DNA from 3 places in the Azospirillum sp. BE72 genome. Region 2 is predicted to be linked to each of the others. Evidence: riboswitches for the same ligand, from Rfam matches in the RefSeq annotation. Region 2 holds a riboswitch; each other region holds the start of a gene.
The links. A riboswitch is a leader RNA that binds a small molecule or an ion and turns the genes downstream of it on or off. The one in region 2 is predicted to bind thiamine pyrophosphate.
Positions count from the first base shown of each region.

Region 1: linked by a shared signal. The riboswitch ahead of J2Y49_RS15275 (long-chain fatty acid--CoA ligase) and the one ahead of J2Y49_RS25945 (ABC transporter substrate-binding protein) in region 2 are both predicted to bind thiamine pyrophosphate.
Region 3: linked by a shared signal. The riboswitch ahead of thiO (glycine oxidase ThiO) and the one ahead of J2Y49_RS25945 (ABC transporter substrate-binding protein) in region 2 are both predicted to bind thiamine pyrophosphate.

Region 1 covers NZ_JAVDTO010000004.1:183,420-193,608, forward strand. Annotated here, with positions in the region: gene J2Y49_RS15235 (SUMF1/EgtB/PvdO family nonheme iron enzyme) at 1-569, shown strand, start outside; gene J2Y49_RS15240 (hypothetical protein) at 589-1,284, opposite strand; gene J2Y49_RS15245 (Crp/Fnr family transcriptional regulator) at 1,412-2,122, opposite strand; gene J2Y49_RS15250 (hypothetical protein) at 2,323-2,583, opposite strand; gene J2Y49_RS15255 (hypothetical protein) at 2,609-2,953, opposite strand; gene J2Y49_RS15260 (hypothetical protein) at 3,037-3,489, opposite strand; gene J2Y49_RS15265 (hypothetical protein) at 3,723-4,265, opposite strand; gene J2Y49_RS15270 (cupin domain-containing protein) at 4,401-4,745, opposite strand; TPP riboswitch at 4,925-5,057, shown strand; gene J2Y49_RS15275 (long-chain fatty acid--CoA ligase) at 5,161-6,264, shown strand; gene J2Y49_RS15280 (acyl-CoA reductase) at 6,279-7,754, shown strand; gene J2Y49_RS15285 (ABC transporter ATP-binding protein) at 7,744-8,526, shown strand; gene J2Y49_RS15290 (ABC transporter permease) at 8,523-9,272, shown strand; gene J2Y49_RS15295 (ABC transporter substrate-binding protein) at 9,279-10,189, shown strand, end outside.
Region 2 covers NZ_JAVDTO010000015.1:83,967-94,155, forward strand. Annotated here, with positions in the region: gene deoC (deoxyribose-phosphate aldolase) at 1-342, opposite strand, end outside; gene J2Y49_RS25915 (purine-nucleoside phosphorylase) at 339-1,172, opposite strand; gene cdd (cytidine deaminase) at 1,188-1,607, opposite strand; gene J2Y49_RS25925 (ABC transporter permease) at 1,612-2,586, opposite strand; gene J2Y49_RS25930 (ABC transporter permease) at 2,590-3,741, opposite strand; gene J2Y49_RS25935 ((2Fe-2S) ferredoxin domain-containing protein) at 3,927-4,259, shown strand; gene J2Y49_RS25940 (DMT family transporter) at 4,444-5,358, shown strand; TPP riboswitch at 5,392-5,506, shown strand; gene J2Y49_RS25945 (ABC transporter substrate-binding protein) at 5,578-6,714, shown strand; gene J2Y49_RS25950 (branched-chain amino acid ABC transporter permease) at 6,719-7,591, shown strand; gene J2Y49_RS25955 (nicotinate phosphoribosyltransferase) at 7,814-8,956, opposite strand; gene fliL (flagellar basal body-associated FliL family protein) at 9,414-9,905, shown strand; gene gor (glutathione-disulfide reductase) at 10,024-10,189, shown strand, end outside.
Region 3 covers NZ_JAVDTO010000012.1:194,338-204,526, forward strand. Annotated here, with positions in the region: gene J2Y49_RS23860 (hypothetical protein) at 1-467, shown strand, start outside; gene lipB (lipoyl(octanoyl) transferase LipB) at 464-1,207, opposite strand; tRNA gene J2Y49_RS23870 (tRNA-Leu) at 1,382-1,466, shown strand; gene J2Y49_RS23875 (STAS domain-containing protein) at 1,582-1,884, opposite strand; gene mgtE (magnesium transporter) at 2,242-3,684, shown strand; gene J2Y49_RS23885 (hypothetical protein) at 3,719-4,192, opposite strand; gene J2Y49_RS23890 (PaaI family thioesterase) at 4,222-4,665, opposite strand; gene J2Y49_RS23895 (thiazole synthase) at 4,773-5,579, opposite strand; gene thiS (sulfur carrier protein ThiS) at 5,787-5,996, opposite strand; gene thiO (glycine oxidase ThiO) at 5,993-7,174, opposite strand; TPP riboswitch at 7,166-7,265, opposite strand; gene J2Y49_RS23910 (hypothetical protein) at 7,426-9,612, opposite strand; gene J2Y49_RS23915 (hypothetical protein) at 9,723-9,962, opposite strand; gene J2Y49_RS23920 (hypothetical protein) at 9,985-10,170, opposite strand.

The DNA of each region.
Region 1 (10,189 bases), on a different contig from region 2:
ATGAGGTGACCGTCGGCGAATGGCGCGCCTGCATGCAGGAAGGAGGCTGCACCGACCTGCCGCGCATGGTCAAGGTCACCGACACGTCGCCCGTCCACAATCTGCATTGGCAGGATGCCCAGGCCTATGTGGCGTGGCTCAGCCGCAAGACCGGGCAGCGCTACCGCCTGCCGAGCGAGGCGGAGTGGGAGTTCGCCGCGCGGGCCGGCACCGCCACGCCCTATTGGTGGGAGGCGGGCGCGGAAGTCCAGGCCGACTGCGACGATTGCGGCGGCCCGCACGAACACCTGACGCCCGCCGCGGTCGGCAGCTACAAGCCGAATCCCTTCGGCCTGCACGACATGAACGGCGGGGTGGCGGAGTGGGTGGCCGATTGCTGGAACCGCAACTACCAGGGCGCACCCGCCGATGGCGGCGCCTGGACCCAGGGCAACTGCCGCAAGCGGGTGCTGCGCGGCGGATCCTGGCGCGACCGGCTTGAGGTGATCAACGGCACCGTGCGCAACAGCTACGATGTCGACGTGCGCTATCTCACCAACGGCTTCCGCGTCGCGCGGGACGTGAACTGACGGGGTGAACTGACGGGGTTCAGCGCTGGACCGTGACGGTCGTCTGGGTCGCGCGGTTTTGCCTGCCGACGGCGGTGTTGGTCGTGGTGTTCACGTTGTTGACCTGCACCCCGCCCTGGGCCAGCGCCGAGGGCAGATGCGGCAGCGGCCCGGCGGTGCTCATCAGCAGGTCCAGCGTCGACGGACCTTGCGGTTTAGTGGTCGGAGCGGGCGCTGGCTCCGGTTCGGGCGCCGGCGCGGGAGCGGCGGTATCCACCGGTCCGGCGCTGTCGTCGCCAAGCTGCTGCTGGCTGATGTTGCCGTCGCCGAAGGCGAAGTTCAGCGCGCTGTTGAAATTGTTCACGATGAAGGGCGCGTCGATGAAGGTGAAGCTCGGGTCGACCGGCTGCACCGGCGGCTGGCGGCTGGCGGCCAGCGGCTGCCCCTTGCTGAAGCCGGCGAGATAGCCGGCGTCGCCGCGGATGCGGGTGATCGACTGCTGGTGCTTGGAGGATCGGCTGACCGATGGGTTGGTCACCATCGCGCCGGGAGGAGCGCCGCGGCGGTTCGGGTCCACCGACACCGGCAGGCGCGGCACCTGGGCGAAGGCCTGCGCCATCGCCGCTCCGGGGATCGGACCGGGCGGGAAGGCGATGCCGCCGGTCACCTGTGCTGAGGCCGTCCCGGCGGTCAGCAGCAGGGCGGTGGACAGAAGGATGATGCGGGGCGACGGCATGGCGGGCTCCCTCAAGACTGTTGGCCGGGACGATGAAGGGCATGGGGGCAGGGCATGGGGAGCAGGGTAGGGCCATCCGAGGGCTGGCGCTGTGGCGCGGCTCACAATCTGTCGGAGGATTGGCGGCTCAGTCGCAGGATTCGGCGATCTCGTCCAGCGCTTGGGCATCGCGGATGACGATGCAGCCGGCATCCATCGCGATCACGCCGGCACGCTGCCATTCGTTCAGCAGCTTGTTGACGCTTTCCCGCGACACGCCGACGAGACAGCCCAACTGCTGCTGCGACAGCTTGATGTCCAGCCGCAGCCCCTCCGGCCCCGGCCGCCCGAAGGCCTCGCCCAGCCGTTTCAAAGCGCGGGCGAAGCGGGAGGGCGCTTCCAGGAACAGCGTGTCCTCCAGATGCTCGCTGGTCTGGCGCAGCCGCTTGCACAGCACGCTGATGATGCGGAAGGCCAGATCGGGCCTTGCCGTCAGCACCGGCATCAGTTGCGACCGGTCGAGGACCAGCAGGTCGGTCTCCTCCAGCGCCACCGCGTCGGCGGTGCGCGGCTCGCCGTCCAGCAGGGCGATCTCGCCGAACAGGCCGCCCTTGTTGATGATGCTCAGCACCAGTTCCTTGCCGTCCATGGAGTGACAGCAGATCTTCACCCGGCCGCGGATGACCGCCATCATGCTGTCGCCGGGATCGCCCTTCTGGAAGATCATGGCGCCGCGCGGGTGGTGGGACAGCCTGGCGGCGGTCGCCAGCCGGTGCCGTTCCTCGCGCTCCAGATGCTTGAGCAGGAAATGCCCGGCGAGGACGAGATCCTTGTCGAAGTTGATCCGTATCGCGGTCATGGCTGCCCCCTGGCTGACGTCGCGGGCCGGTCCTCTAACCAGGGCATGGTACGCCGGCAACCGGCGCGTCCCGCCCCGTCAAGGGCGGTACGCCGTCGTTGGCACTTCTGCTCCGTTCGTGTGCGGATCGGACACGAAAAGGGCGGCCGGCGCCGGCCGGTCGCCCTTCGATCGCGATGACGGGGTGAGGAGCCCCGCCGTCAGCGGAAGATCGCCTTCGGCGGCAGCGGCTGGGGATTCAGGGCGCGGTCGCCGCCGTAGGCGGGGCCCGGCGTGATCCCCGGCAGGACCCTCGTGCCGCAAGTCAGGCAGGGCGGCGGCTTCGGGATGCCGGGGGACGGCTGGAGGATGATCGGGCCGAGGGTGGTTGCCCGCGTGTAGGACATGGTCGGCGTCGCGGCGAAAGCCGGGGCCGCGGCGAGGGTGGCGAGCGTCAGCGACAGGGTCAGAAGGCGGGACATGGCGGTGTCTCCGGTTCGGTTGGCGTCAGAGGTCGGGGTCTTCGTCGTCGTCCGGGTCCAAGGAGCGGGCCTGGGGGCCGAAGGGGAAGTCGCGGCGATTCAGCAAACCACGCAGGTCCGGCGCGACGGCGCGGGGGAGCAGTTGGATCTCCGCATCGGGAATGATTTCCGACTGCGGGTCGGATGGCGTGGCGGAACAGCGGGTCCGGCCGTCGAGCGTCACGCAGCTCAGCGTGCCTGAACCCCGCATGCAGACGGTCTTGCCGTTGACCGTCTGGCAGGCGAGGGAGACGGCATCCGCCGGGGCCGTCAAGGCCGTCAACAGCAGGGCGGGCGCGACGAAGGCCAGGATCATCGGGAACTTCGCCATCGGTGGTCTCCCGGACAAAAGAGGTGGGCAAAGGGCTGCAGGGCGGGCTGCAGGGCGGGCTGCAGGATGAGTGAAAGGGGGTCTCAGCGGCGAAGGCCGGTCAGCGACTGGGCGGCGCTGTTGCCGAGGCCGGCGGTGACGTTGGTGCCGATCCCGACATTGGTGCTGACCAGCGGGCCGCGGCCGCTGAAGTTCAGCCCGACCTGGACGCCGTTGCCCTGGAAGCCGAGCAGCTTCTGTCCGGCCGCGTTGCCGATCCCGGCGGCGACGTTGGTGGCGGTGCCGACATTGGTGCTGACCAGCGGGCCGACGCCGCGGATGGGAGCGCCGCCGCCCTGGAGGACGGTGCCCTGCTGCTGCGCCGAATTGCCGATGCCGGCGCCGACATTGGTGGCGTTGGCGACGTTGGTGCTGACCAGTCCGGGCACCGACATCAGTGAGGGCATGCCGGTGCCGGCACCGGTCTTGGGCTGTGCCAGGGCGGGTGTCGCGAGCAGGGCGGCGGCGAGGGTAGCGAAAGCGATTTTGCGGATCATGGCGGGAGTTCCTTCGGTGGGGATGAGGCTTCGGGCTTCCGCGTCCCGGCGTTCTTGTCCGGCGTTCTTGAGAAAAGCTTAGCTAAGCGCCTGAAATTGTTCTGTGAGTTGGCCCACAGATGCGGGTGCTTTTCCCGAAGGAATCCGATGGGCGAGACCGGACAAAAGAAAGCTCCGGCCGGGAAACCGGCCGGAGCGAGGTCAGGGGAGGAAGCCGGGAGGAGGGAAGTCGGTCAGCGCTGCTTGACGAGGGCGCTCTGGCCCGCCCAGTTGCCGGTTCCGGCGGACAGGTTCTGCATGGAGCTGTGGTTGAAGGGGCCGACCAGCCCGCCCGAACGCTGGAGAACGGTGCCGTGCTGCAGGGCGGTGTTGCCGATGCCGGCCGCCGTGTTGCCGACATTGGCGACCGAGCCGCCGCTCAGCAGGCCGCCGCTCTTCTGCATCACCGTCGCCCTTTGGCCGGCAAGGTTGCCGATGCCCGCGGCGGTGTTGCCGACCGTCGCCATCGACCCGCCGCTGAACACGCCGCCGCTCCGCTGTTTGACGAAGGCGTCCTGGTTGGCGGTGTTGCCGATGCCGGCGGCGAGGTTGGAGACGGTGGCGACGTTCGGACCGGCGAAGGGGCCCTTGGACTTCTGCATGACCAGCGCGCTCTGGTTGGCGGTGTTGCCGATCCCGGCCGCGGTGTTGGAGATGTCGGAGATGTTCTGGGCCATCGCCGGGGCGGCGAACAGGGCGAGCGAAGCGAAGCCGGTCAGCAGGGAGGTGCGGATCATGATCTGGTCTCCTGTCTCGGGGCCGCGGGATGCGGCGTGTTGCCGATGGACAGACCCTACCCAAGCCCCGGAATCCGGGATGTGAGCCGCTCCACACTCTTCCTGCTTTTGTCGATCGGCGGCGATCGGGGCCGCTTACGCCTCCTGCCAGCGCGGATAGGTGACGTAGGCGGTGAGGGCGCCCTGTTCGTGCGAGCGGATGGTGACCTTTGAGCCCTTGGGCATGTAGACGATCTCGCCCGGCCCGGCGGTGACCGTGCCGGCATCGGAGGCGACCGAGACCCGCCCTTCCAGCACCACCATCACGTCGTCGACGGCAATCGCCTCATCGATGCTCTGGTTGGGTTCGTAGCGGCCGTAGCCGATGGTGACGGGTCCGCCATGGCGCTGGTCGACCAAGTTCCCGACGAACACATCGGCGTCCTGTCCGGGCGTGCGTTCCAGCGATACGTCCGTCACGGCGAATTTGCGAACGGTCATCTGCGTCTCCTTGAAGAGAGGGCCGATCCACCCCAGCCGATATCGGAATTGCTGCGGCACAGGGCGGCAGCGGTACAACAGGGCGGAGAGCGAAAATCATCAATGCGCCGCCGTTTCCGCCGTCCGCAAAGCCGGCATCCCCGCCGTTGACAGACGGCGCGATGGTCTTCTAGGCTCCGTCCCGTTCCCAGGGGAGCCTCGTTCAGGAGGCTGAGACACCCGCCGGCCCGGTCCTTCGCGTCCGGGCGACGCGGCAACCCTTCGAACCTGATCCGGGTCATGCCGGCGTAGGGATGCGGGACGAGAAGGCCTTCGCGGCCGACGCGCTGATCCATACCCCACAGGCTTGTCCCGGATTCGTTTGTTGCTCCATCGGTCGGTGCCGCTTGGAGAAGAACGGGGCGGGGAGGGTGCGGTGAGCGCGATCTACGACAAGGTCCTGGCCTTTATGGAGGCCGACATCGGAACCGGGGCGGCGGCCGACGAGGCCTTCGACGCCCTGGCGCTGGCTGTCTTCGCCCACCAGTTCGAGCACAACCAGCCCTATCGCCGCTTCGCCATGCAGCGCGGGCGGACGCCGCGCGGGGTGAAGAGCTGGCGCGACATCCCGGCGGTGCCGATCAACGCCTTCAAGGACCTGACGCTCAGCTGCCGCCCGGCGGAGGAGTCCGCCCGCATCTTCATGACCAGCGGCACCACCAAGGGCGGCATCCGCGGCCAGATCCACCACACGACCCTGACGGTCTACGACCGCTCCATGCTGCTCAACTTCCGCCGCCGCTTCATGCCGGGGGCAGGGGCTGGCGCTGGCGCGGAGCGGATGGCGATGGGCATCCTGTTCCCGACCGAGACGGCGATGCCGAACTCCTCGCTCGCCCATTATCTGGAACTGGCGCGGGCGGAATGCGGCACGCCAGACAGCCGCCATTGGATCGGCGAGGCGGGCATCGACATCGCCGGGCTCTATGACCGGCTGGCCGCCGCCGAACGGTCGGGGGAGCCCTTCGCCCTGCTGGGCGCCAGCTATGGCTTCGTGCATCTGATGGACGCCATGGCACGCGACGGCCGCCGCTTCGCCCTGCCGGAGGGGAGCCGCATCCTCGACACCGGCGGCTTCAAGGGCCAGTCGCGGGAACTGGAGCCGGACGAGTTCTACGGCCAGCTGGCCGAGTTCTTCGGCGTGCCGCGCCAGCGCTGCATCAACATGTACGGCATGACGGAGCTGAGCACCCAGTTCTATGACGACGGCAACGCGGTCTGCCCGTCGCTGAAATCCGGCCCGCACTGGATCCGCAGCCGCGTGGTCGATCCATTGTCCGGCCGGGACGTGCCGCCCGGTAGCATGGGCGTGCTGGTTCACCACGATCTGGCCCACATCAACTCCGTCGCCGCGATCCTGACCGAGGACGCCGGCATCCTTGAGGAGGGCGGCTTCCGCCTGCTGGGCCGTGTCGCCGGTGCGCAAGCCAAGGGCTGTTCGCTGGCGGTGGAGGATTTCCTCGCCGCCGCGCGCGGTTGAGGGGGAGCGCAGCCTTGGCCTTCGGCGACGATCCGTCCGTCATTGAACTGGCCGGCCATCTGCCCGGCCTGCCGCCGGATGCGGTGGAGCGGCGTGTGCTGACCTTCGGGGCGGGCGCTGCGGCGCTGCGCGTGGCGGTACCGGTGCTGGACGCCGGGCAGGTGGAACGGGTCGCCGCGACGGTCCGGGCGGCGGCGCGCGGCTATCTGAAGACGCTGCCGACGGCACACATCGTCGCGGTGATCGACGCGGCGATCCAGCGGCTGCTCGACCGCGAGGACCCATGGCGCCACAGGGCGGAGCGGCTGCTGCCCATCGTCACCGGCTATGACGCCGAAATGGTGCGGCTGGGGCTGACCGGCTATCTGAAGACCTTCCGCGCCCACGAGCTGCGCCGCTTCCTGGCGGAGGATTTCGCCAACCCGCTGGTGCTGGACGAGTTCCAGCCGGCGCCCAAGGGCGGCTTCACCCGCGCCTTCGGCCCCGATTTGCTGCTGCATGTCTGGGCGGGCAATGTGCCGGGACTGCCCCTGTGGAGCCTGATCTCCGGCCTGCTGGTGAAATCCGGCACAGTCGGCAAGCTGCCCAGTGCCGAGCCGCTGTTCGCGGGCTGGTTCGCGCAATTGCTGGCGGAGATCGACCCCAAACTGGGCGACTGTCTGGCGGTGGTGTGGTGGAAGGGCGGCGACGTGGCGGCGGAGCGGGCATGGCTGGCCCAGGCCGACACGGTGGTCGCCTATGGCGGCAACGCGGCGCTGGCGGCGATCCGCGATCGGGTGCCGGTGACCACCCGCTTCCTGCCCTACGGTCACAAGATCAGTGTTGCGCTGGTGTCGCGTGCCGCGCTCGACCCCCGGCGGGCGGGGGAGACGGCGCGGCTGGCCGCCCACGACATCGCCCGCTACGACCAGCAGGGCTGCTATTCGCCGCAGACCCTGTTCGTCGAGCGCGGCGGCCGGCTGTCGCCGCAGGACTTCGCCGCCATGCTCGCCCATGAACTGGCGGCGCAGGCGCGCAAGCACCCGCGCCGCGCCCTGTCGATGGCGGAGGCCGGCCAGGTTGCCGGCTGGCGCGACGGGCAGGCGATGCGCGGCCTGGACGATCCCGGCCATTTGCTGCTGTCCGATCCGGCTGGCGGCTGGTGCGTGTCCTGCACCGACGCGCCGGACGGGCTGGCACCGACCGCACTGAACCGGACGATTGCCGTCGTGGCGGTGGACAATCTGGCCGAGGTGGCGGGCCGCGTCGCCCCGCACCGCGCCGTGCTGCAGACCGCCGGCATCGCCGCGCCGCCGGAAGAACTGTTCCGGCTGGCCGGGCCGCTGGGGGCGGCGGGGGTGACGCGGCTCTGCGCGCTGGGCAGCATGACCGCGCCGGAGGCGGGCTGGCACCATGACGGCCGGTTCAACCTGCTGGATCTGGTGACGGTGACGGAGATCGAACGGTCGGCGGAAGTGCTGGCGGAGGGGTTGGCCCGCTATGCCGATTGACCCGGCGGCCTTCCTGAGCTTCGAGGGGGTGCGCTTCGATTACGGCGGTGCGGCCATCGTTGACGGTGTCGACTGGAGCGTCGGCCGGGGCGCCATCCACTGCCTGCTGGGGCGCAGCGGCTGCGGCAAGACCACGCTGCTGAAGCTGGCTGCCGGGCTGCTCACCCCTGTCGCCGGGCAGGTGCGGCTGGACGGCGCGGCGGTGCGCGGACCGGGCGACGTGGTGGGCTTCGTCTTCCAGGCGCCGACGCTGCTGGAATGGCTGACGGTGCTCGACAATGTGCTGCTGCCGGTGACGCTGCACCGCCGCGCCACCGCCGACGACCGTGCCCGCGCGCTGGACCTGCTGGAACTGGTCGGGTTGGCGGGGTTGGCGGAGCGCGGACCGCGCGCGCTGTCGGGCGGCCAGCAGAGCCGGGTGGCGCTAGCCCGCGCGCTGATCGCCGATCCGGCATTGCTGCTGCTCGACGAACCCTTCGCCGCGCTGGACGCCCTGACGCGTGAGGAACTGCAGGAGGATCTGCTGCGGCTGTGCGCCCAGCGCGGCACCACCGCGCTGTTCGTCACCCACGACATCGCCGAGGCGGTCTATCTGGGCGACCGCGTGGCGGTGATGGCGGACGGGCGGCTGCGCCACAGTCTTTCCATCGACCTGCCGCGTCCGCGCCCGCGCGACCTGCGCTACGACCCGCGCTTCAACGCGCTGTGCCGCGATCTGCGCCACGCCATGGACGGCGCGGCCGGGCTGCGGCGGGCGGAGGCGGCGGAATGACCAACCGCGTCGCCGCGATCCTGCTGCCGCTGCTGCTTTTGGCGGGGTGGGAAGGCTATTGCCGCTGGTCCGGGATTCCGGCGCTGGTTCTGCCGCCGCCCTCCGCCGTGGGGGCGGCGCTGTGGAGCGGTCTGGCGAGCGGACGGCTGCTGCCGCATCTGGCGGTGACGGCGGCGGAAATGGCGCTGGGGCTCGGCATCGGCTGCCTCGTCGGTTTCGTCGCCGGGGTGGCGCTGGCGGAGGTCGCGGGGCTGCGCCGCCTGCTCTACCCCTATGTCATCGCCAGCCAGGTGGTGCCGAAACTGGCGCTGGCGCCGCTGTTCATCCTGTGGTTCGGCTTCGGCATGACCTCCACCGTCGCCATCACCGCGCTGATCTGCTTCTTCCCGCTGCTGGAGAATACGCTGACGGGCCTCGACCGCGTCGATCCGGCCAAGCGGGAGCTGTTCCGCATGCTGCGGGCCGGGCGCTGGCGCACCCTGACGCGGCTGAAGATTCCCTCGGGCCTGCCGGTGATCCTCGCCGGGCTGCGGGTGGCGGTGGTGCTGGCGCTGGTCGGTGCCGTGGTGGGGGAATTCATCGGCGGGCGCCAGGGGCTGGGCGCCTCGATCATCGCCGCGCAGGGGATGATGGACACCCCGCTGATGTTCGCCCTGTTCGCGGTCATCGCCGCGCTGGGGATGCTGGTGTATCAGGCCACTCTGCTGGTCGAGCGGTGGCTGTTGTCTCGACAGGCGAAAGGATAACAGGGCATGGGGCGGGGAATGGGGCTGTTTTCTCGTTTGGCGGTGGTGTCCGCCCTTGTCGGGGCGCTGCTGCTGGGCGGTGTGTCCGGCGCGCTTGCACAAACACTCGACAAGGTGACGGTGGCCGGCTGGAGCCAGCCGATCAGCGAGATCACCAACCTGCTGGCCGAGCCCGACAAGGGCTTCTTCAAGGCCAAGGGCATCGCGCTCGACTATGTGCCCGGCACCGGCGGCGGGTCGGCAATCCAGACCATGCTGACCGGCAAGGCCGACATCGCCTTCACCGATCCCGCCGCCCTCTATCTGGCGCTGGACAAGGGCGAGAAGCTGGTCGCCATCTACAACATCTATCCGCAGAACGTCTTCAACGTGGTGTCGCCCAAGGCCAACGGCATCACCAAGCCCGCCGACCTGAAGGGCAAGCGCGTCGGCGTCTACAGCCTGTCGAGCGGCACCCGGCAGAATCTGGCCGTGCTGCTACATCAGGTGGGCTTGAGCGAGAAGGACGTGGCCATCGAGGTGACCGGGCTGCTGAACTTCGCCCCGGTGATCCAGGGGCAGGTGGACGCCACGGCGGCGACCGACACCGGCCTTTACGTCGCGCGGCTGAAGGGACTGCCCGAGGTGAATGTGATCGAGGTGCGCGACAGCCTGAACCTGCCGAGCGACATCTTCGTGGTGACGGAGGAAACCTACCGCAGCAGGAAGCCGCTGCTCGCCCGCTTCCTCGCCGCCTACCGCGACAGCGCCGCCTGGATGATCGCCAACCCGGAGGAAGCGGCCCGCATCGCCGTCACCCGCGCCATCAACGGGTCGGACGAGGCGGTCAATCTGGGCATCATCAAGCTGCGCAACGCCTCCACCGTGTCGGAGACGACGGAGCGCGAGGGGCTGGGCGCCTTCGATCCCGGCGTGAT
Region 2 (10,189 bases):
GATCTCGTCGGCCCCGTCGGCGATGGCGCGCCGGGTTTCCGCCGCCACCGACGATGCGTCCGCTTCGCCGGTGGGGAAATTCACCACGGTGGCGACCTTCACCGGCGTACCCTCCAGCGCCTTGCGGGCGGTGGGCACGAAGCGCGCCCAGACGCAGACCGCGGCGACCGGCCCCACGGGCGTGACGGCGCGTGCGCAGAGAGCCTCCACCACGCGGTCGGTGTCGTCACCGTTCAGGCTGGTGAGGTCGAGCATGCCCACGGCACGGCGCGCCAGATCGGCGTCGGACGGGGCGTTGACGCTGGAGTCGAGCGCGCTTTGCAGGTCGGCAGACAGTTTCATGACCGGGACCCGTCCTTTTCATGCAGGCGTTCGAGGAAACCGACCAGCAGGCGTTCCAGGTCGGCAGCTGCCGCCGATGCGGCGGTCAGGGTCTGGTGATGGTCGACCGGCCCGTCGCCGAGCCCGACGCCCAGATTGGTGACGACGGCGCAGCCGAGGACCCGCAGGCCGCAATGGCGCGCGACGATGCATTCCGGGACGGTGGACATGCCGACCGCGTCGGCGCCCAGCAGCTTCATCATCCGCACCTCGGCCGGCGTCTCGAAGGATGGGCCGGGATAGGCGGCATAGACGCCTTCCGCCAGATCGATGGCGAGCCCGGTGGCGACATCCTTCAGTAGGCCGCGAAGCTCCGGGTCCCAGGCGTCGGTCATGCTGGGAAAACGATCGCCGAAGGCCTCGTCGTTGGGGCCGGTCAGCGGGTTGGCGCCCAGCAGGTTCAGATGGTCGCTGATCGCCATCAGCCGGCCGGGCCCGACCTCCAGCCGCAGGGAACCGACGGCGGCGGTCAGAACCAGGGTGTCGCAGCCGGCCAGCTTCAGCGCCCGCACCGCGGTCTTCAGCGCGTCGAATCCATTGCCCTCATAGGCATGGACGCGGCCCTGCATGCAGGCGACCTCGACCCCGCCCAGCCGCCCGACCACCAGCCGCCCGGCATGGCCGGACACGCTGGGGATCGGGAAACCGGCGATGTCGGTGTAGGGAATGGCGACCCCATCGGCGATGCGGTCGGCGATCCCGCCCAGGCCGGAGCCCAGCACGATGCCGACCCGCGGCCGATGGCCGGAGGCACGGTGAAGGATGTCCGCGGCGGCGCGGGCTGCGGTCATGTCGGGAAACTCCGCTCAGAAGGCTAAATTGGTTGGGCCGAAGGATTCCGGCAACAGGGTCTCCAGCGGAAAGCTCCGCCGCAGCCCGGCCGGGTCGCAGATGTGGATCGGCGTCTCTGGTGTGGCGAATTCGCGGATGCGCTGGCGGCAGCCACCGCAGGGGGTGCAGATATCCTCGGCTCCCGCCTCGCCGCCCATCACGACAATGGCGCGGATGCGGCGGTCGCCCGCCGTGACCATGGCGCCGATGGCGCTCGATTCCGCGCATTGGCCCTGCGGATAGGCCGCGTTCTCCACATTGCAGCCGGCGAAGATACGCCCCGATTCGCCGAGGATGGCCGCACCCACCTTGAACTTGGAATAGGGGGCGTGGGCGTTCTCGCGCGCGGCGCGGGCCGCTTCGATCAGGCGTGCCAACTCGGGCATGTCGGTCATGGCCTCAGCGCTCCTTGACATAGGGGATGCCGCTCGCCTTTGGGGCGATGGCCTTGCCGACGAAGCCGGCCAGCAGCAGCACGGTCAGCACATAGGGAAGCATCTGGATGAACTGCACCGGAATGACGCCGATCACCGGCAGGACGACGCCTTGCAGGCGCACCTGCACCGCGTCGGTGAAGGCGAACAGCAGGCAGGCGAACAGGGTCGGTCCCGGCCGCCACTTGCCGAAGATCAGCGCCGCCAGCGCCAGATAGCCCTTGCCGGCGGTCATGTCGCGGACGAAGCCGGCGCCATGACCCGTGGACAGATAGGAGCCTGCCATCCCCGTCAGCACACCGGTGACGATCAGCGCCTGATAGCGCAGCTTCGCCACCGACAGGCCGGCGGTGTCGACCGCCGCCGGATTCTCGCCCACCGCCCGCAGGCGCAGCCCGAAACGGGAGCGGTAGAGCACCCAGTGGGTGGCGATCACCAGGACCAGCGTCACCCAGATCAGGATGTTGTTGCCGTTGAACAGTTCGCGGTAGATCGGCCCCAGAACGGGCACGCCTGCCAGCGCGTCTGCCTCCGGCAGCTCCACCGCGGGAATGCGCGCCTGGTTGGGCAGCAGCGGGGTCTGGCCGCCCTGCTGGAACCAGGCATAGGCCAATGTCGGCGCCAGCCCGGCGACCAGGATGTTGATCGCCATGCCCGACACCACCTGATTGCCGTTGTGGGTGATGCAGGCGAAGCCATGGACCATCGCCAGCGCCACGCCCGCGGCGATGCCGGCCAGCAGCCCGAGCCACGGATTGAGGGTGGCCGAGGCGACCGCTGCGGAGAAGAAGGCGCCGGCCAGCATCTTGCCTTCCAGCCCGATGTCGACCACGCCGGCCCGCTCGCAATACATCCCGGCGAAGGCGGCCAGCACCAGCGGAGTCGCCACCCGGATGGTGGCGCCCAGCAGTTGCAGCGCCAGAAGAAGCGCGTCCTCCATCGCTCAGCCCCTCCCCCCGGTGGCGGCATCTGCGGCCGTGGCGCCACCGCGGCGGCGGAACAGCGCCTCCACCTGCGGCTTGAACAGGTTTTCCATGGCACCGGCGAACAGGATGACCAGACCCTGGATGACCATCACCAGCTCGCGGTTGATCGTGGGGTATTCGAAGGACAGCTGGCCGCCGCCCTGCGCCAGAACCCCGAACAGCAGGGCCGCCAGAATGATCCCGACCGGATGGTTGCGTCCCATCAGCGCCACGGCGATGCCGACGAAGCCGACCCCGCCGGTGAAGTTCAGGATCACCCGGTGCTGCACGCCCAGGATCTCGTTCACGCCCACGAAGCCGGCCAGCGCGCCGGAAATCAGCATGGCGACGATGATGTTTCGCGCCGGCGAGATGCCGGCATAGACCGCCGCCCGCTCGTTCCGGCCCACCGTGCGCAGCTCGTAGCCCCAGCGGGTCCGGCGCAGGAACAGATGGAACAGAAAGCAGCAGGCCAGCGCCCACAGGAAGGACAGGTTCAGCGGCGAGGCCGGAATCGTGATGCCGATCCAGCCCAGCGCCCGGTCCATCGACGGCAGCCAGACGCCGGGGTCGAACTCGCGGGTCTCGGGCGACTGGCTGCCGGGGCGGATCAGCACGTCCACCAGCAGCCAGGTCATGATCGATGCGGCGATGAAGTTGAACATGATCGTCGTGATGACGATGTGGCTGCCACGCTTGGCCTGCAGCCAGGCCGGGATGAAGGCCCAGGCGGCGCCGAACAGGGCCGATGCCAGGATCGCCAGCAGCGCCACCACCGGCCAGGGCCAGCCGGTCAGCGCCAGCGCCACCAGCCCGGCGCCGAGCCCGCCCAGATAGGCCTGCCCCTCGCCGCCGATGTTGAACAGTCCGCAATGGAAGGCGATGGCAACCGCCAGCCCGGTGAAGATGTAGCTGGTGGTGTAATAGAGGGTGTAGCCGATGGCCTCCGGGTATCCCAGAGCCTCCGTCAGCAGCAGCGACAGCACGTCCACCGGGTTCTCGCCGATCGCCAGGATCACCACCCCCGACAGCACAAAGGCCGCGACGAGGTTGAGAACCGGCAGCAGCGCATACCCGACCCAGCCCGGCACGGCGCCCGGCTGACCCTTCCCCGACCCGCTCAGCAGCACCGGCGTCTCCTGGATTGCCCCTGCCGGGGATTCTTAACCGGCAACCCCGCCGCTGACCAAGCATTTCGTCACGCGGAAAAGCCAAGGGGCACGAGGACTTGGAAGCGTCACAAAAGTCTTGCCGCAGCGCAGCAATCTGGCATGCTTCTTACCCATATGAAAATTATGGTTATGGAGCTTGCCCGATGCCGCTCGACCTGCCGCAGACCTTCCGCCACCATGTCTTCTGCTGCGCCCAGCAGCGCCCGCCCGGCCATCCGCGCGGCAGCTGTGCGGCCAAGGGCGCCCATCCGCTGTGGCAGCGGCTGGACCAGAAAATCCAGGGCAAGGGCCTGACGGACGTGGGCATGGCGCTGACGGGCTGTCTCGGCTTCTGTTCCGCCGGTCCGCTGATGGTGGTGTATCCGGAGGGCATCTGGTATCGGCCGGAAACACCTGAGGATATCGACGAGATCGTCGAGTCGCATCTGGTCAACGATGCGCCGGTGGAGCGGCTGGTGATGGTTCTGACGCGGTGAGGGGAAGGCTTCGGCGAGGTTACACCCCCACCTATCCTCCCCCGCCCAGCGGGGGAGGATAGGTGGGGGTGTAACCCCCCTCCAAGATCCCACGCCTACCAGACCTGCGGTTGCGGCATTGGGACGCGGGCGGATTTGCCCATATCGTGGGCAACTCCCGCCATTGCCCGTCCGAACCGATCCAATGACCGACGCCGAAACCGCCGACCTGCTGCCTGTCGAGGCCGATTCGGTTCCCTATGCCGTCGGCTGCTTCCTCGGCGCGATCCTGCTTTTCGCGGCGATGGACACGCTGATCAAGTTCCTGACCGCCGGCTACCCGGTGCCGCAGCTGATGTTCGTGCGCTCCCTGGTCGCCTTCCTGCTGGTGGGCGGCTACACCCTGTGGCGGGGCGGCGGGATCGCGGCGATGCGGACGCAGCGGCCCTGGGGGCATGTCTGGCGCGCCTTCGCCGGGCTGATCTCCATGGGATGCTTCTTCTATGCGTTCCGGGAATTGCCGCTGGCCGACGTCTATGTGCTGAGCTTCGCCGGGCCGCTGTTCATCACCGCGCTGTCCGCCCCGCTGCTGGGGGAGCCGGTGGGCTGGCGGCGCTGGGCCGCGGTGGTGGTCGGGTTCGGCGGCGTGGTGGTGATGGCGCAGCCGTCGGCCGGAGCGCCGCTGGTGCCGGTGCTGGTCGGGCTGTGCGCCGCCCTGTTCTATGCGCTGGCCGCTCTCGCCGTACGCGGCCTGTCGCGGACGGAGACCAGCGCGTCGATCGTGCTCTATCTGCTGTTGACGACGACGGTGGTCAGCGGCGCGCTGACGGTTCCCGTCTGGACCGCGCCGACCGCCTCCGCACTGGGGCTGATGGCGCTCGTCGGCGCAATCGGCGCCGGGGCGCAGGTGCTGCTGACCCAGGCGTTCCGCCGCGCGCCGCCGGCCGTGGTGGCGCCCTTCGAATATACCGGCATGGTCTGGGCCAGCCTGTTCGGCTGGATGGTGTTCGGCGACCTGCCGACCGCGCCGGTGCTGCTTGGCGCCATGGTCATCATCGGCAGCGGGCTTTACATCCTGCATCGTGAAACCACGGCGGAGCGCCGCCGGCTGGGTTCTTGACAGGACGGGCCCGGCGGCGACACTCTCGCCGCCTGTTCACGGCTGGGGTGCCCGTGCAGACGCCTGATCGGCGGACGCGCGGGCTGAGACAACACCCATCGAACCTGATCCGGGTCATGCCGGCGAAGGGAGCCGACCGGAACCCGACGGATCGCCTGCAAATGCCCCGTCCCCTCCGCGTCGCTCCACTTGCCGGCGCGTGTTGAGGAGTTTTCGGTCATGCGGCGTGCGCTTCCCCTTCTGATCGGCCTGCTGGCCGCATCGTCCTGTCTGTCGTCCGCAGCCCGGGCCGACGACACGCTGTCCTTCCCGGTTCTTGTGCCGCTGACCGGCTTCCTGTCGCTGGAGGGAACCAGCCAGCGCAACGGCGCGGCCCTGGCGCTGAAGCAGACCCCCGCCGGCATCGCCATCGCCTCCGAAGTCGTCGACACCGGCACCTCGCCCGAGGCGGCGGTGACGGCGCTGGAACGTGCGGCAGGCAGCGGCACGGTCGGGGCGGTCGCCGCCAGCATGCTCGGCACCCAGATGCTGGCGATGCTGCCGCTGGCGCAGGAGCTGAAGCTGCCGCTGGTCACCGTGTCGGGCACCGCGTCGATCACCGAGCAGGGCAACCCCTGGGTCTTCCGCTTCTTCCCCGGCGATGCCGTGACCAAGGCCGCTCACGCCCGTTATGTGGTGGAGGAATTGGGCAAGCGGCAGCCCGCCGTCATCTACCAGACCACCGCCTACGGGCAGAGCGGCAAGACGCATCTCGACGCCGCCTTCAAGGCGCTGGGCGTCACGCCCGTCTTCGAGGAGGGGGTGGACCCTGCCGCCAAGGACCTGCTGCCGGTGCTGACCAAGGCGCTGGCCGCCAAGCCCGACGTGCTGGTGCTGCATCTGCACTCCGGCCCGACCGCGCTGCTGCTGCGGCAGGCGGCGTCCAGCGGGGTGGCGGTGCCCATCGTCGCCGGCTCCGCCATGCATCAGCCGAGCACCGCCGCCCTGCTGGAGCCGGCGGAGCTGAAGGGCGTCTGTGCCGAGACCGCGGCCTCGCCCATCTCGGGCGGTACGCCGGAGGTCAAGGCCTTCACCGACGCCTACCGCGCCGCCTTCGGCAAGGAGCCGGACGCCTTCGCGCTCGGCCAGTATGACGGAATGACCATGGTGCTGGAGGCGGCGAAGGCCGGCGCCCGGACGCCGGATGCCATCCGAAAAGCATTGTCTTCGGAGACCTTCAAAGGCCTCGCCATGACCTACAAGTCCGACGGCAAGGGCAACATGGCCCATTCCGCCGTCATCGTCTGCTATGACGGGACCAGCCGCGTGCCGGCGCTGGTGAAGCGCTACGACGACCCCGCGCTCGCGGCGAAGTGAGCGGATGGCGGCGCTTCAACTGCTGGTCAACGGGGTGGCGCTGGGGGCGGCCTATGCGCTGGTGGCGCTGGGATTCGTGCTGGTGCTGAATGCCACCTCGGCAGTGAATTTCGCCCAGGGCGATCTCGTGATGGCCGGCGGGCTGCTGGCGGTGGCGCTGGCGCCGCTGATCCCGCTGCCGGGCATCGCCCTGCTGCCGGTGGTGCTGGCGCTGATGGCGGGGCTGGGCCTGCTGCTGGCGCTGATGGCCTATCTGCCGCTGCGCCGCCGGCCGCCGGTATCGGTCTTCATCAGCACCATCGCAATCGGCATCATACTTCAGAACGGCGCCGCGATCCTGTTCGGGCCGGAGCCGCGCGCCGCACCGCCGCTGTTCGGCGACGACACGCTTTACATAGGCGGGCTGGCGGTTCCCGAGCAGTCGCTCGCCATCGTCGCGGTGGCGGCGCTGCTGATCGGTGCGCAGCAATGGGTGTTCGCCCGCACGCAGCTGGGACGCCGGCTGCGCGCAACGGCGCAGGACCCGGAAATGGCGCGGGCCTGTGGCGTGCCGGTCACCGCGATGATCCTGGTGACCTTCGCCATCGGGTCCGCTTGTGCCGGGGCGGCCGGCCTGCTGCTCGCCAACCGCTATTTCGTCACGCCGACCGCGGGTGGCGACCTGATCTTGAAGGCCTACATCGCGGTAACCATCGGGGGCTGGGGGTCGGTGCCGGGGGCTGTGGTGGGGGCGCTGCTGATCGCGCTGTTCGAGGTGGGGGTGTCGTCAGTGCTGTCCTACCCGGTGGCGCTGGGGGCGCTGTACCTGACGCTGCTGGCGATCCTGGTGTTGCGGCCGCAAGGCCTGTTCGGCGAAGCGGTGCGGCGCCGTGGCTGAGCGATCCTCGCCAGGCGTCCCCCCTCACCCCAACCCTCTTCCCTTGCGAGGGCTTTGCAATAGGCCTGGACTATGGGTGGGTGCGGTCGTTTTTGGGCCAGAACAGGATGGAAGTCCTGTCCTGGCCCGTGACATAGCCGGGCAACAGCCCTTTTGGCCGGCTCTGGGGAGCGGAAACAGGTGGGCGTGCCAGCATGCGGGCGCACCCGTCGCGGTCGTGACCTATCGCCGGAACAGGAACTCGCGGCCGACCTTTACGCGGCGTTCGCCGTCATATTCGATGATGTCGGCGGTCGCATAGGTCTCGGTCCAGCGTTCGGGCAGGTAGCTGCCGGTGCCGATCACGTCCACCGGCGCGTTGGCCTCCGCCATCAGGCGGCACTTGGCCGGGCCGAAGCCGCTGCTGGCGACGATCTTCACCGCCGGGAAGCCGGCCTCGTCCAGCCGTTCGCGCACATAATGGATCGCAGCGGCCGACACGCCGGTGCCGATCAGGTAGCGCAGCTGGGTCTCGTCGCGATAGCCGCGGATGGCGTGCGGCGCATGGCGCTCCAGCACGGCATAGGAGCCGGGCGGATCCAGCCCCTCGACGAAACGCCCGCCGGAGGTGTCGAGCCGCAGCGCCAGCTTGCCCTGGGCGGCCAGCTGCGGAAAGCGGCGGCAGACCTCCAGCCCGTCGGTGATCTCGCGGCCGAAATAATCGACCAGCACGGTCAGGGACAGGTCGGGGAAGGTCTCATGGAACATCTCCGCCGCGCGCACGGTCGAACCGGCATAGCCGATCAGGGCGTGCGGCATGGTGCCCATGCCCTTCTCCTGCCCGAAATAGGAGGCTGTGGCGTCGGTGGCGTTGCCGATGAAGCCTTTGGCGCCGACCTTGCGCTTGGCCCGGTCCGACCCGACGGAGGCGGCATAGGCCATCATCTCCGCCATCTCCGTCCCGGCGCAGTGGCGGGCGTCCATGGCGAGGAAGGCGACCTTCGGCAGGTCGGCGCACATGGTGAAGGCGTTGTAGGCCGCGACGCTGGCGGGCCCCAGCTTCTGCAGGATGATCGTCTCGCAATCGACCAGATGGTAGAAGGAGCCGGTGACGTACATGATCGGCTCGCCGGCGCCGACCCATTTGCCCTCGGGGTAGTTCAGCTCGATCTGGAACGTCGTGTTGCGCTCGCGCGCCACCGCCTCCAGCCAGTCCACCGCCAGACGCGGGGCGCAGACCACCGGGCGCCGCATGAAGATGGCGTAGGTGACGGTCTTGTCGCCGAATTTGCCCACCGCTTCCCTGGTGCGGCGGAAATAGGTGTCCGTCCAGTCGGGAATCTGGGCGGAGGACGGGTTGAGGGCGGTCGGCCCTTTGCCGGCCATCCCGCTTCCCGCTGCCCGGCCGCCAACTGATCGGTTGTCGGTGTTGCTCATACCGGTAACCCTCGCCTTCCGCCCCTGTCCGCGCCTGTGTCCGCGCATGGCTTTGCGATGCTTCGTTCTGGATGGCCCGGCCGCCGGACAGGGCAGCCGGCCGGTTGTGTTGGAATCCCAGCATTATACGCCCCGGGCGGGCGGGGGAAGAGGCTTCCCATCCTGCCAACCCGGAACGGATGGCAGCATTGCATTTTCCGGTGAGATCTCCGGTGCCGACATCTCCTGCAAACAGATCGAATGCTCGTAAAATCACCGTGTAGAGGCTGCAGTCGTTGTCCTGCTTCACCTGTCGCATTCAGAGAAAAACCAGATCAAATACCGTTATTTGACCTACCACTTCCGCGCTTTTAAAGTCGTCGCACAGGCTTCGATCGCAACAGGGCGGCTGAACGGAATGGCGAAGATGACCGCGACCGCCGAATCGGCTCCGCCCGCCCTGCCCTCCTTCGAAGGGACGGGGAACCGGATCGTTCTGGCGCTGATCGGGCTGATGCTCGCCTTCGCCGGCGCCGGGGTCGGCGGCGCCCTGCTGCTCCGCCCGGTCCCCGCACAGGGCGCCTTCGCCGCTCCCCGAATCGGCATGGCACCAGCCCCCGCCGTCTACGCCGCCTTGCCCACCCTGACCCTGACCCTGAACGATGGCCGCCGCCTGCAGGAATTGCGGCTGCGCGCGGTGTTGGAGTTCGACCCGGCGACGCCGTTGGAAACGGTCATCCCCCACCTGCCGCGCATCGCCGACGCCATCAGCCGGCGCCTGCTGGAGGTCGATCCGGCCGAACTGCAGGGGGCCGACGGGCCGGCCTATGTCAAGGACGCGCTGCGCCACGTCGCCAACAAGACCATGCGGCCGCTGAAGCTTCGGCAAGTGCTGATCCAGGATATGCTGCTGCGCTGACGGCGCGCTTCCCAACGCCCCTTGCCTCCCCATATCCTGCCCGACCACATCAGCAGGCCCGCGACCGTTCGCGGGACGCGTTCGTGGGACAAGGGTCAAGTTGCGGAAGGAGACGGCCGTGGCCGAGTTCGATTTCGACCTCTTCACCATCGGGGCGGGGTCCGGGGGCGTCGCCGCAAGCCGGCGCGCCGCGTCCTACGGCGCGAAGGTCGCGATCTGCGAAGGCAGCCGCGTCGGCGGCACCTGCGTGATCCGCGGCTGCGTCCCGAAGAAGCTGCTGGTCT
Region 3 (10,189 bases), on a different contig from region 2:
CGCTGCTGCTTCCGGGCGCCGCCCCGGCGCTGGCCGGTGCGCTGGAGCGGACGGAGCCCGGCCATCAGGCGCCGCCGCAGCCGGGCTCCAGCCTGCCCATCGCGCCGCCCATCGTGCAGTACCCGCTGCCGCCGCAATGGATGACGATCCGCTCCAAGGAGGATTGGCGCAAGGCCGGCAAGTTCGAGAAGGAACTGAGCCGGGATTGCGCCGCCCTGCGCTTCACGGAGATCACGCCGCTGCGCTTCCGCGCCTATTTCAAGGGAGAGGTGCTGGGCGTCGCCTTTGGCCACGGGCTGAACCTGAACGATCCCGACCGGAAGGCCGACCGCAAGAAAATCTACCTGTTCCGCAACGGCGATTCGACCGCCTGCACCGTGCAGTCGATGGACAACAAGGATTCGCGCGTGAACCCCGCCGGCGATCAGGCCGGAACGCCGGCCGCCGGCGGGTTTCAGAAATACTAGTCGTCCTCGCCCCGCATCGCGCCGCCGAACACCTCCGGCCACGCCGCGATCAGGGCTGAGTCGACATCCTCCATCGTCACCAACTGGCCCAGCGCCACGATGGAGGTGACGCCATGCTCGGCGATGCCGCAGGGGACGATGCCGCCGAAATGGGACAGGTCCGGCTCCACGTTCAGGGCGATGCCGTGGAAGCTGACCCAGCGGCGCACCCGCACGCCGATGGCGGCGATCTTGTCCTCCTGGCCCTTCAGCCCGCCATAGGGCTGCTTGTCGACCCAGATGCCGACGCGGCCCTCCCGCCGTTCCCCCTTGATGTTGAAGGAGGCGAGCGTGCGGATGATCCAGTCCTCCAGGTCGCGGACGAAGCCGCGGATGTCGGCGCCGCGCGCCTTCAGGTCCAGCATGACGTAGGCCACGCGCTGCCCCGGCCCATGGTAGGTGTACTGGCCGCCGCGGCCGCTGCGGTAGACGGGGAAGCGGTCGGCTTCCAGCAGGTCCTCGTCCCGCGCGCTGGTGCCGGCGGTGTAGAGCGGCGGATGCTCCAACAGCCAGACCAGTTCCGGCGCGGTGCCGGCGCGGATCGCCTCGACGCGGGCCTCCATCTCGGCGATGGCGTCGGGGTAGGGCACCGGCTGGTCGGAGATGCGCCACTCGATCGGCTGTCGCGGAGCGGGCGTGTCGGACTGACCGGCTGGCTGGCTGACGGGCTGACTGGCGGACAGGCTGGTCGGGAGGGTCATTCGATAAGGTCTCTGGCGGTGTCGGCTGCAGTGTCGGCGAAGCGGCCGAAGGGCCGTTCCGAATTTTTCTTCGCGAACGATGATTGTAGCGCTTGATCGACCGTCGGGAAGCTGATATCTACCCGCTCCACCCGATGAGGCGCGCAAGCGAGCGTCGGGAACTACCAGCCTGATGCGGTCGTGGCGGAATTGGTAGACGCGCAGCGTTGAGGTCGCTGTGGGGCAACCCGTGGAAGTTCGAGTCTTCTCGACCGCACCACTCTCCCATGCAGATGGGACCATCCCGGGGATACGGGAAAGACGAAAGGCCCGCAGGTCGCAAGACCGAGCGGGCTTTTTCGTGTTCCGACCTCATGCCGCCGGCGTGCCGGGCCTCACCGGAACTCGATATAGCGGTCGAGCGCGGCGCGGCGCAGCGCGCGGACGATGTGGGGAGCGGCACCGCTGGCGACGATGTGGCCGCCGGCCTCGCGGCAGCGGTTCGCCAGGATGAACATCATGCCGATGGCGGCGGAGTCGATGAAGGTGACGAAGCGCAGGTCGATCGGCACCACCGGGCTGGCGGCAAAGTCCCAATCGCGCAGCATGTCGTGGAAGCGGTTGCCGTCCTCGTAGGTGCAGCGGCCCGACAGCAGGATGCCGTCGCGGTCGCCGACGGTGGTGAAGGCATACTCCATAGGCGCGTCCGGCCCCTCTCCCCGTGATGCGGCACGCCGTGATGGGAACACGAAGGGTTGTTGCGGTGCAAGGGCATGGTGGGAAAAGCATCGGGAACGGCCGTTCCATGCCCGACCGGGCTGGACAAACGGGGGCGGCGCCTCTATGTCGGGGGCGCCCCCTCCGGTGCGGTTCCCGTCCTCTGCGCCGGGACCATGGTACCGCGCGGGGGCCTTCCACAACCCGCAAACCCCGAACGCCGCCCCCGAACGCCGCCGGCCCACCGTCCGATGTGGCGGAGCCGCGTTGCCGTTGCCGTGCCGTCGGCGTCCATGCCGGCATTCGGGCGTTGCCATCGTCGAAGGGAGGGTGCCGGCATGCACACCGATCCCCACACGCCGGACCTGCGGCCGGACAGCGCCGCCCATCCCCATGCCCATGGACATCATCCCGTGGGCCATGAGGCGGAGGACGAACGTCCCTACGGCGTCGATCCGGAGTTCGTGGAAGAGATCGTCGCCCTGCTGCGCGCCCGGGAACGCGACGCCGTTCTGGCACGGCTGGAGGAGCTGCACGCCGCCGACATCGCCGACCTGATCGAGCAGGCCGACCCGGCCGAGCGCGCCGACCTGATCGACCTGCTGCCGGCGGAGCTGGACGGCGAGGTTCTGTCCTACCTGAACCCGGACCTGCGCGAAGCGCTGATCGAACGGTTCGAGCCGCAGGAACTGGCCGCCGCCGTCGCCGACCTCGACACCGACGACGCCGTCGAGCTGATCGAGGATCTGGATGCGGAGACGCGGGCGCAGATCCTGGCGAAGCTGCCCGACGCCGAACGCGCCCTGGTGCAGGAGAACCTGACCTACGACGAGGACAGCGCCGGCCGCATGATGCAGCGCGAGCTGGTCGCGGTCCCGGAATTCTGGACGGTGGGCAAGACCATCGACTTCGTCCGGGCGGCGACCGACACGCTGCCGGAGGATTTCTACGACATCTTCATCGTCGACCCGATGCACCGGGTGGTGGGCGCGGTGCCGCTGTCGCGCCTGCTGCGCCAGCGCCGGGCCGTGCGCATCGCCGATCTGGTCACCGGCGAGGTCGACGTCATCCCCGCCACCATGGAGCGGGCGGAGGTCGCCAACCTGTTCCGCCAATATGCCCTGGTCTCCGCCCCCGTGGTCGATCCGTCCGGCCGGCTGATCGGCGTCATCACCGTCGACGACGTGGTCCGCATCATCGACGAGGAGGCGGAGGACGACCTGCGCAAGCTGAGCGGGTCGGGCGACACCGGCGTGTTCAGCGGCATCGCCGACATCGCCCGCGGCCGTGTCGGCTGGCTGACCGTCAACCTCGCCACCGCCTTCCTGGCGTCGGGCGTCATCTCGCTGTTCGAGGGCACCATCGAGCAGATCGTGGCGCTGGCGGTGCTGATGCCCATCGTTGCCTCGATGGGCGGCAATGCCGGGACGCAGACGCTGACCGTCGTCGTCCGCGCGCTGGCGACGCACGAGCTGTCGTCGGCCAACGCCATGCGGGTGGTGGGCAAGGAGTTGCTGGTCGGGCTGATCAACGGCGGGATCTTCGCCGTGATGGTCGGGGTGATCGCGCTGATCTGGTACGGCCCGATGATCGGCATCGTCATCGGGCTCGCCATGATCATCAATCTGGTGGTGGCGGGGCTCAGCGGCGCGCTGATCCCGCTGGGGCTGGAAAAGCTGGGCGTCGATCCCGCGGTGTCCAGCGCGGTGTTCCTGACCACCATCACCGATGTCATCGGCTTCCTGGCGTTCCTGGGGCTGGCGTCGGCGTTCCTGCTGTGAGCGCAGCCCCGGGACGGCTGGAAGGCGGAACGCCTTACAGGGTGGTGGCGCTGCAGTAGGCCCAGTCCTCGCCCTGCAGCCCGAAGAAGGCGGCGACCGGCTTGGCGCCGGACCGGTCGACGACCACGCGGAACCGGCTGCCGGTGCAGGCGCCCTGGGCCTGCTTGGCGAAGGGCAGCTTGACGTGCTTGGACGTCAGGCAGGCGTCCGACATCTTCGGCGGGGTGGCCGGGCCGTCCACCTTCCTGCCGTTCAGCACCATGTAATAGTTGGTGGCAAGACCGCCCTTGACGTCGGCCTTCACCTCGATCTTGCCGAAGCGCGACTTGTAGAGGCCGGTTTCCTGCTCGCCGTCCGGGGTGCCGCTCGGCAGCGGACGGAAGGAGATGGCGGCGCAGGAGGGCGGATCCTTCGCCTCCGCCGGGGTTGCCTGGGCGGCCAGCGCCATCAGGCCGCCGGCCAGCAGAAGGGCCGCGGTGCGGGTGGAAGGCAGGCTTGCGGACAGCATGGGAAACCCCTTTCGAACCGGTCGGACCATCATTTCGGCATCACGCAGAAGGTGGTCTGCTGCATCAGGGCGCAGTCCTTCTCCGCCCCGCCGTCCAGCATCGACACCTCCACCTGGGTGATGACCAGGGTGCGGCCCGGCTTCACCACGCGGGCGCGGGCGATCATGACATCGCCCTTGGCCGGCGACATCAGGTTGATCTTGAACTCCACCGCCAGCACCTCCGCCCCGGCGGGCATCAGGCTCAGCGCGGCATAGCCGCCGGCATTGTCGGCCAGCGTGCTGACCATGCCGGCATGGAAGAAGCCGTGCTGCTGCGTCAGGTCGGCGCGGAAGGGCAGCCGCATCTCGCAGAATCCGGGCTCCATCGCCGCCATCTGGATGCCGAGCGTCCTGCAGATCGGCTGCTGTTCGAAGGACGCGAGGCAGCGCGCCTTCCAGTCGGGGGTACGGGGTTCGAAGGTGGCGGGCACGGTCGGAAGGTCTCCGGCTTGAGGGGCGGTGCGCGACAGCCTGCGTCAGTCGCCGCTCCGGATCAAGCGGCCGATTGGACAACCGCAGGACGCACGCCCCTTCGCCGTCAGCTGCCGATCAGCCCCATCTGCGGGCTGGAGGGTTCGGCATAGGCGCGCATCGGCATGCGGCCGGCCAGATGGGCGCCGCGCCCGGCACTGACCGCGTCGCGCATCGCCGCCGCCATCCGCACCGGATCGCGCGCCTTCGACACGGCGGTGTTCAGCAGCACCGCGGCGCAGCCCAGCTCCATCGCCAACGCCGCGTCGGACGCGGTGCCGATCCCGGCGTCCAGCACCACCGGCACCGGGCTGCGGGAGCAGATCGTCTCGATGGCGTGCGGGTTGCGGATGCCCAGGCCCGACCCGATGAAGGCGCCCAGCGGCATCACCGCCGCCGCGCCGAGATCGGCCAGCTTGCGGCAGGTGACTGGATCGTCGTTGCAATAGGGCAGCACGACGAACCCGTCGTTCACCAGTTCCTCCGTTGCGCGCAGCAACTCCTCCACATCGGGATAGAGCAGTTCGCGGTCGCCGATGACCTCCAGCTTGATCCAGGGGGTGTTCAGCGCCTCGCGCGACAACTGGGCGGTCAGCACGGCCTCCTTGGCGGTCATGCAGCCGGCGGTATTGGGCAGCAACCCGACCGGGCCGGTCGGGCGATTGGCGGTGGCGCGGGCCAGTACGTCGACGAGGCTTTCCGAATAGCCGTCCAGGCTGATGCGCCGGATCGCCAGCGTGACCAGCTCGCTGCCGCTGGCCTCCAGCGCGTCGAGCATCACCTGCTGGTTCGGATAGCCGGCGGTGCCGAGGAACAGCCGCGAACCGAAGCCGCGTCCGGCAATGGTGAGGGTGTCGAGGGTGGCTTGGGACATCGGGGGAGCCTTTCAAAAGCCCTCTCCTTCGGCGACCAGCCCGGGGAAATCCCCCTCTCCCCCCCGGGGAGAGGGTCGGGGTGAGGGGGATGCATAGGGTGGATTCTCGAGAATCTTCGCCATGCGCCCCCCTCACCCTAACCCTCTCCCCGGGGGGGAGAGGGGATTCCTCCCGTGTCGCGGGGCGGGAAAGGGAAAATGTTGAGTTCAGCCGCCTTGGATCGGGCGGACGATTTCCAGGCTGTCGCCGGGCTGGAGCGGGGTCTCAAGCCAGCGGCGGCGGGGAAGCACGGCGCCGTTCAAGGCCACGGCGACGCCGGGCGTGCCTTCGGCGATGCCGCGGGTGGCCAGAAGTTCGGCGACCGAGGCGGCGGACAGCGGTTCTTCCTGGCCGTTGACGCGGAGGAGGGCGCTCATGCGGCGGCTCCCGCCGCAACGAAGCGGTCGGCGGTGAAGGGGCGCAGCAGCGGATCGGTCTCGCCGGTCAGGACCAGACGGGCGATGCCGTCGGCGGTGACCGGGGTCAGCAGGATGCCGTTGCGGTGGTGGCCGGTGGCGTGGATCAGGCCGGGAATGCCGCTCTCCCCCAGGATCGGCGCGTCGTCGCGGCTGCCGGGGCGGAAGCCGGCCCAGGCCTCATCGATCGGCAGTTCGGCGATGCCGGGCAGGGCGCGCCACGCCCCCTCCAGCAGGGCGAACTGGCCGCCGGCGGTCAGGCGGTCGTCGAAGCCGCGCTCCTCCGTCGTGGCGCCGATCAGCAGCCGGCCGTCCAGCCGCGGGATCAGGTAGGTGCCGGGCGTCCACACCACATGGCGCAGCAGCGGCAGCCGGGCGTCCATGCGCAGGCAGACCATTTGCCCCTTGACCGGCCGCACCGGCGGCTTCGCGGCGGGCGGCAGGCCCGGCACGCCGGCCGACCAGGCCCCGGCGGCCAGAACCACCCGGTCGGCCCGGTGCAGAGTTGCAGCAACACGCACACCAACGGCGCGTCCACCCTCCACCGCCAGAGCCACCTCGCCGCACTGCTCATACAGGCGGGCGCCGGCGGCCAGGGCGGCACGCTGCAGGGCGGCTGCGACCTTGCGGTTGTCGACCTGATGGTCGCCGGCACAGAACAGCGCACCGGCAACGCCCGGCTGCAGGAATGGCTCGCGCCGCCGCACCTCGGCCCCGCCCAGCCATTCCACCGGAAGGCCGAGGTCGCGCTGGAAACCGTGCAGGAAACGGACCTTGGCGGCATCGTCAGCGTTGAGCGCGATGACCATGGTGCCTTCGGTGCGCAGGTCCACCGCCATGCCGCTTGCTGCCTCCAGGTCGCGGGCGAAGTCCGGCCACAGTGCCTGGGAGGCGCGGGTCAGCGGCAGCAGCCCGTCCTCGCCCGGTTCGGTTTCGACGCAGGCGGCCAGCATGCCGCCGGCTGCATGGGTGGCGCCGCGGCCCGCCTGTCCCCGTTCGAACAGATCGACGCGGCAGCCGGCCGACGCCAGCCTCCAGGCGATGGCAAGGCCGATGCAGCCGGCACCGATGACGGCGACGGAGGGACGGATTCCCGATTCGGGAACGGAAAATGGATACGGATCTGGCGCATGGATCATGCGGCGGCTCCCTTCGCTGGAATTACCCAGACAGGTTCGATGGGTGTGTTCTCAGCCGCGCGACCACCGCACGGCACCCCAGGCCTATGACTTGCCTTATGCCAATGTTTCGCTGGCCCCACAAGCAGAATCGGCGCCCGGCCCATCGGGTCGGACGACCGCATGCCACGGCCCTCGATGAGGACCGGCGAGGGCCGTGGCATGGCTTTGAAAGCTCCCTGGCCCCGAACCGAAGGCGCCGATCGCCGTCCTCAGATCGCCAGCGCCTTCACCCGCTCGCGCAGGGTCTGACGGGCGGCTTCCGCTTCGCCGCGGGCGGTCGTCAGGTCGCGGGCCAGCGCGTCGAGGCGGTTTTCGGCCTCCGCCATCTTCGCCAGCGTGCGCTTGTGCAGGTCGCTGCCGGCGGGCAGGGCCTTCAGGTTCTCACGCAGGCGGTCCTGGTCGGCGATGCGCTCCGCCCGGTCGCGCTCCAGCTCGGCGATGCGGCGCTCCTTCTCGGCGACGGCGGCGCGCAGGCCGGCCAGCGTGGTCAGCGCCTGACGCACCTCCGCGGGCAGTTCGGCCGCGTCGGCGCGGGCGGCGATCTGGTCGGCCGTCAGGTCGGTCAGCACGATTCGCTCCTGCCGCGGCCGTTCCAGCGTGGCGGTCAGCGTCACCGTCTTGCCGGCCGGCACCGCCAGCGGCAGGCGGTAGGCGGCGGCCGTCGCGTCGGGCTTGTTGCCCGCCGGCTCGGCAAGCTCCCAGCCGGCGCGGCGCGGATGCTCGATGATCAGGTTGCGGTCGCCGTCGGGAGCGCCGGCAACGGTGTAGGTGGTGCTCTGCCGGTCGGTCACCGACAGGGTCAGCACGCCGTCGGCGATGCTGGCGCGGGACAGCCGGCGGCTGGGCTTCTCCTCACGGTCGATGGTCACCGCCTGATCGACGGCGAAGGACAGCAGCCGGCTGTCGCCCGCCGGCAGCGTCGCCATGCGGGCATCGCCGACATAAGCGCTGGTTGCGGTAGCGGCGCCGTCGCTCTTCGAAGTGCGGTCGTAGAAGGTCAGCAGCCCCGGCGGCAGCGCGGTGTCGCCGTCGTTGCGCAGCCGCAGCGAGGCCAGCGGGTGGCGGCCATCGCTGGCGGGCTGGTAGAGCGCCACCCGCTCCACCGGCAGCGCGCGCGCGGCGATCGGCATCATCAGGGTCCCGCCGTTCGGCACGCTGACCGGCTGCGGGTAACGGAACAGCACCTGGGCGCCCTCGGCGGCACCGGTCTCGGCACTGCGGACCGCGGCGACGGCCGGCGTCCCGGCGGCGGAGCCATAGGGCGCGGTTTTCGCCAGCGGCTCGGCCATCGGAGCCGGGGCGGGAGCGGCCATGGCGGCGGCCGGCGGCGGGGCGGCGCGCGAAGACTCCGCCTGCGGACGCATCGCCGCGCGCGTATCATCCAGAGTCACCGTGCCCTCGTCGGCGCTGGGCAGCACCCGGCCGAGAACCTCCACCGGCACTTCCGGCCGCTCGACGAAATAAGGCGTGTAGAGCGCTTGGCGCAGGGTGACCGGGTTGCCCGACACCACCGTCAGGTCGACGCCGCGCCAGTCCTCGCCGCTGAGATTCTCCAGCACCGCCCAGCCCTGCAGCGCGCCCTTCCCATCCTGGGCCTTTCCATCAGAGGCCTGCCCGTTCTGTGCAGCAGCGCCGTCCGTGCCCAGGCTGAGCCGGTAGGTCGCCTTCCACAGCGGGGTCGCCGCGACATAGCCGACGCGGACCCGGCGCTCGCCCGCCGCCTGGGGATCACGGGGCGCGTTGCTGTGCACGGTCAGCCGCCGCCGTTCGCGCCGGGCATTCTCCGCCACCGCCACCAGCGCCTTGTCGATCTGGGCCTGCACCGCCGGATCGGTGAAGCGCAGCGTGTCGGCCTCCTCCAGCACCAGCTGGCGCAAGCCGTCGGCGGTCATCAGCGTCACCCTGTGCCGCGTGGCGGTGGCACCGTCATTGCCGGACAGCCGCACCGTCTCCTCGGTCACCGACATCAGCCGGCCGGTCAACTGGCGGGACCCGCCGGCCGTCACCTCCGCCCCCTGCATGGCACTCAGCAGCGCCGCGGGGGAGGTCAGGTCGCCGGGCGAGAAGGGCAACTCGCGAAAGGCGGTGTCCAGCGGCTCCGCCCCGGGCAGGCCGATGGTGCCGACGCCACCCTTGTCGTCATAGACCACGATGCTCTTGAGCACGTCGTCGACCTGATCGCGCCGCACCTCCAGCGACAGATCGGCGTCGCCGGTCACCGTCGCCTCATATTCGAAGTAACCGACACCGCCGGTGGACAGCAGGACCCGCGTCAGCGCCAGCTGCCCACTCCCCGGTCCGTTGCCCCCCGGTCCATCGGCCGTTCCGGTCGCCGCCAGGGCGCCCGGTGCCGCCATCAGCAGGGCGGTGGAGGCGAGAAGGATGGCGCGGGTCATGATGGGTCTCTCCGTTTCTGTGACTCCCGATCACCGGCTTAGGCGTGAAATCGGGCGGGAATAGGGAGAGCGTCGCAGTCCGGCGACCGGGTGCCGGGCGCTGGGGTCCGTCAGGGCGTGGCCGCCAGCCAGCGCTCCATCATCATGTGCCACAGCGGTGCGGGAGCCGCCGGGACCGGGCGGGGCAGGGCGGCCGGTGCGCAGGGCGTATGATGGGCTGGATGGTGGGCGCAACGCTCCTGCGCCGGACGGCGGTTGCCGTCGGCGGGCAGGCGCCGTGCCGTCCTGGCGGTGTGGGACGGGGCGCGCTGGGGCGGCGCCAGCGGCGCCGGGGCGTTGCGGCCGGGCATGGTCGCGCTCTCTCGCCGTCCGTCAGCCGAACCGGCCGACCGAGCGCGCCGAGTCGAGGTGGCGCCTCGCCTCGCCCAGCAGCAGACGGTGCTGCGCCAGCGTTTCGCGGATCGACCCGTGCTGTCCATAGACCCGCACCTCGTTCAGCAGGCGATCGGCGCGGTCGAGCAGGGCCAGACGCTCCAGGCAATGATCGACGTTCGACATGGCGGTGCTTCCCCATCAC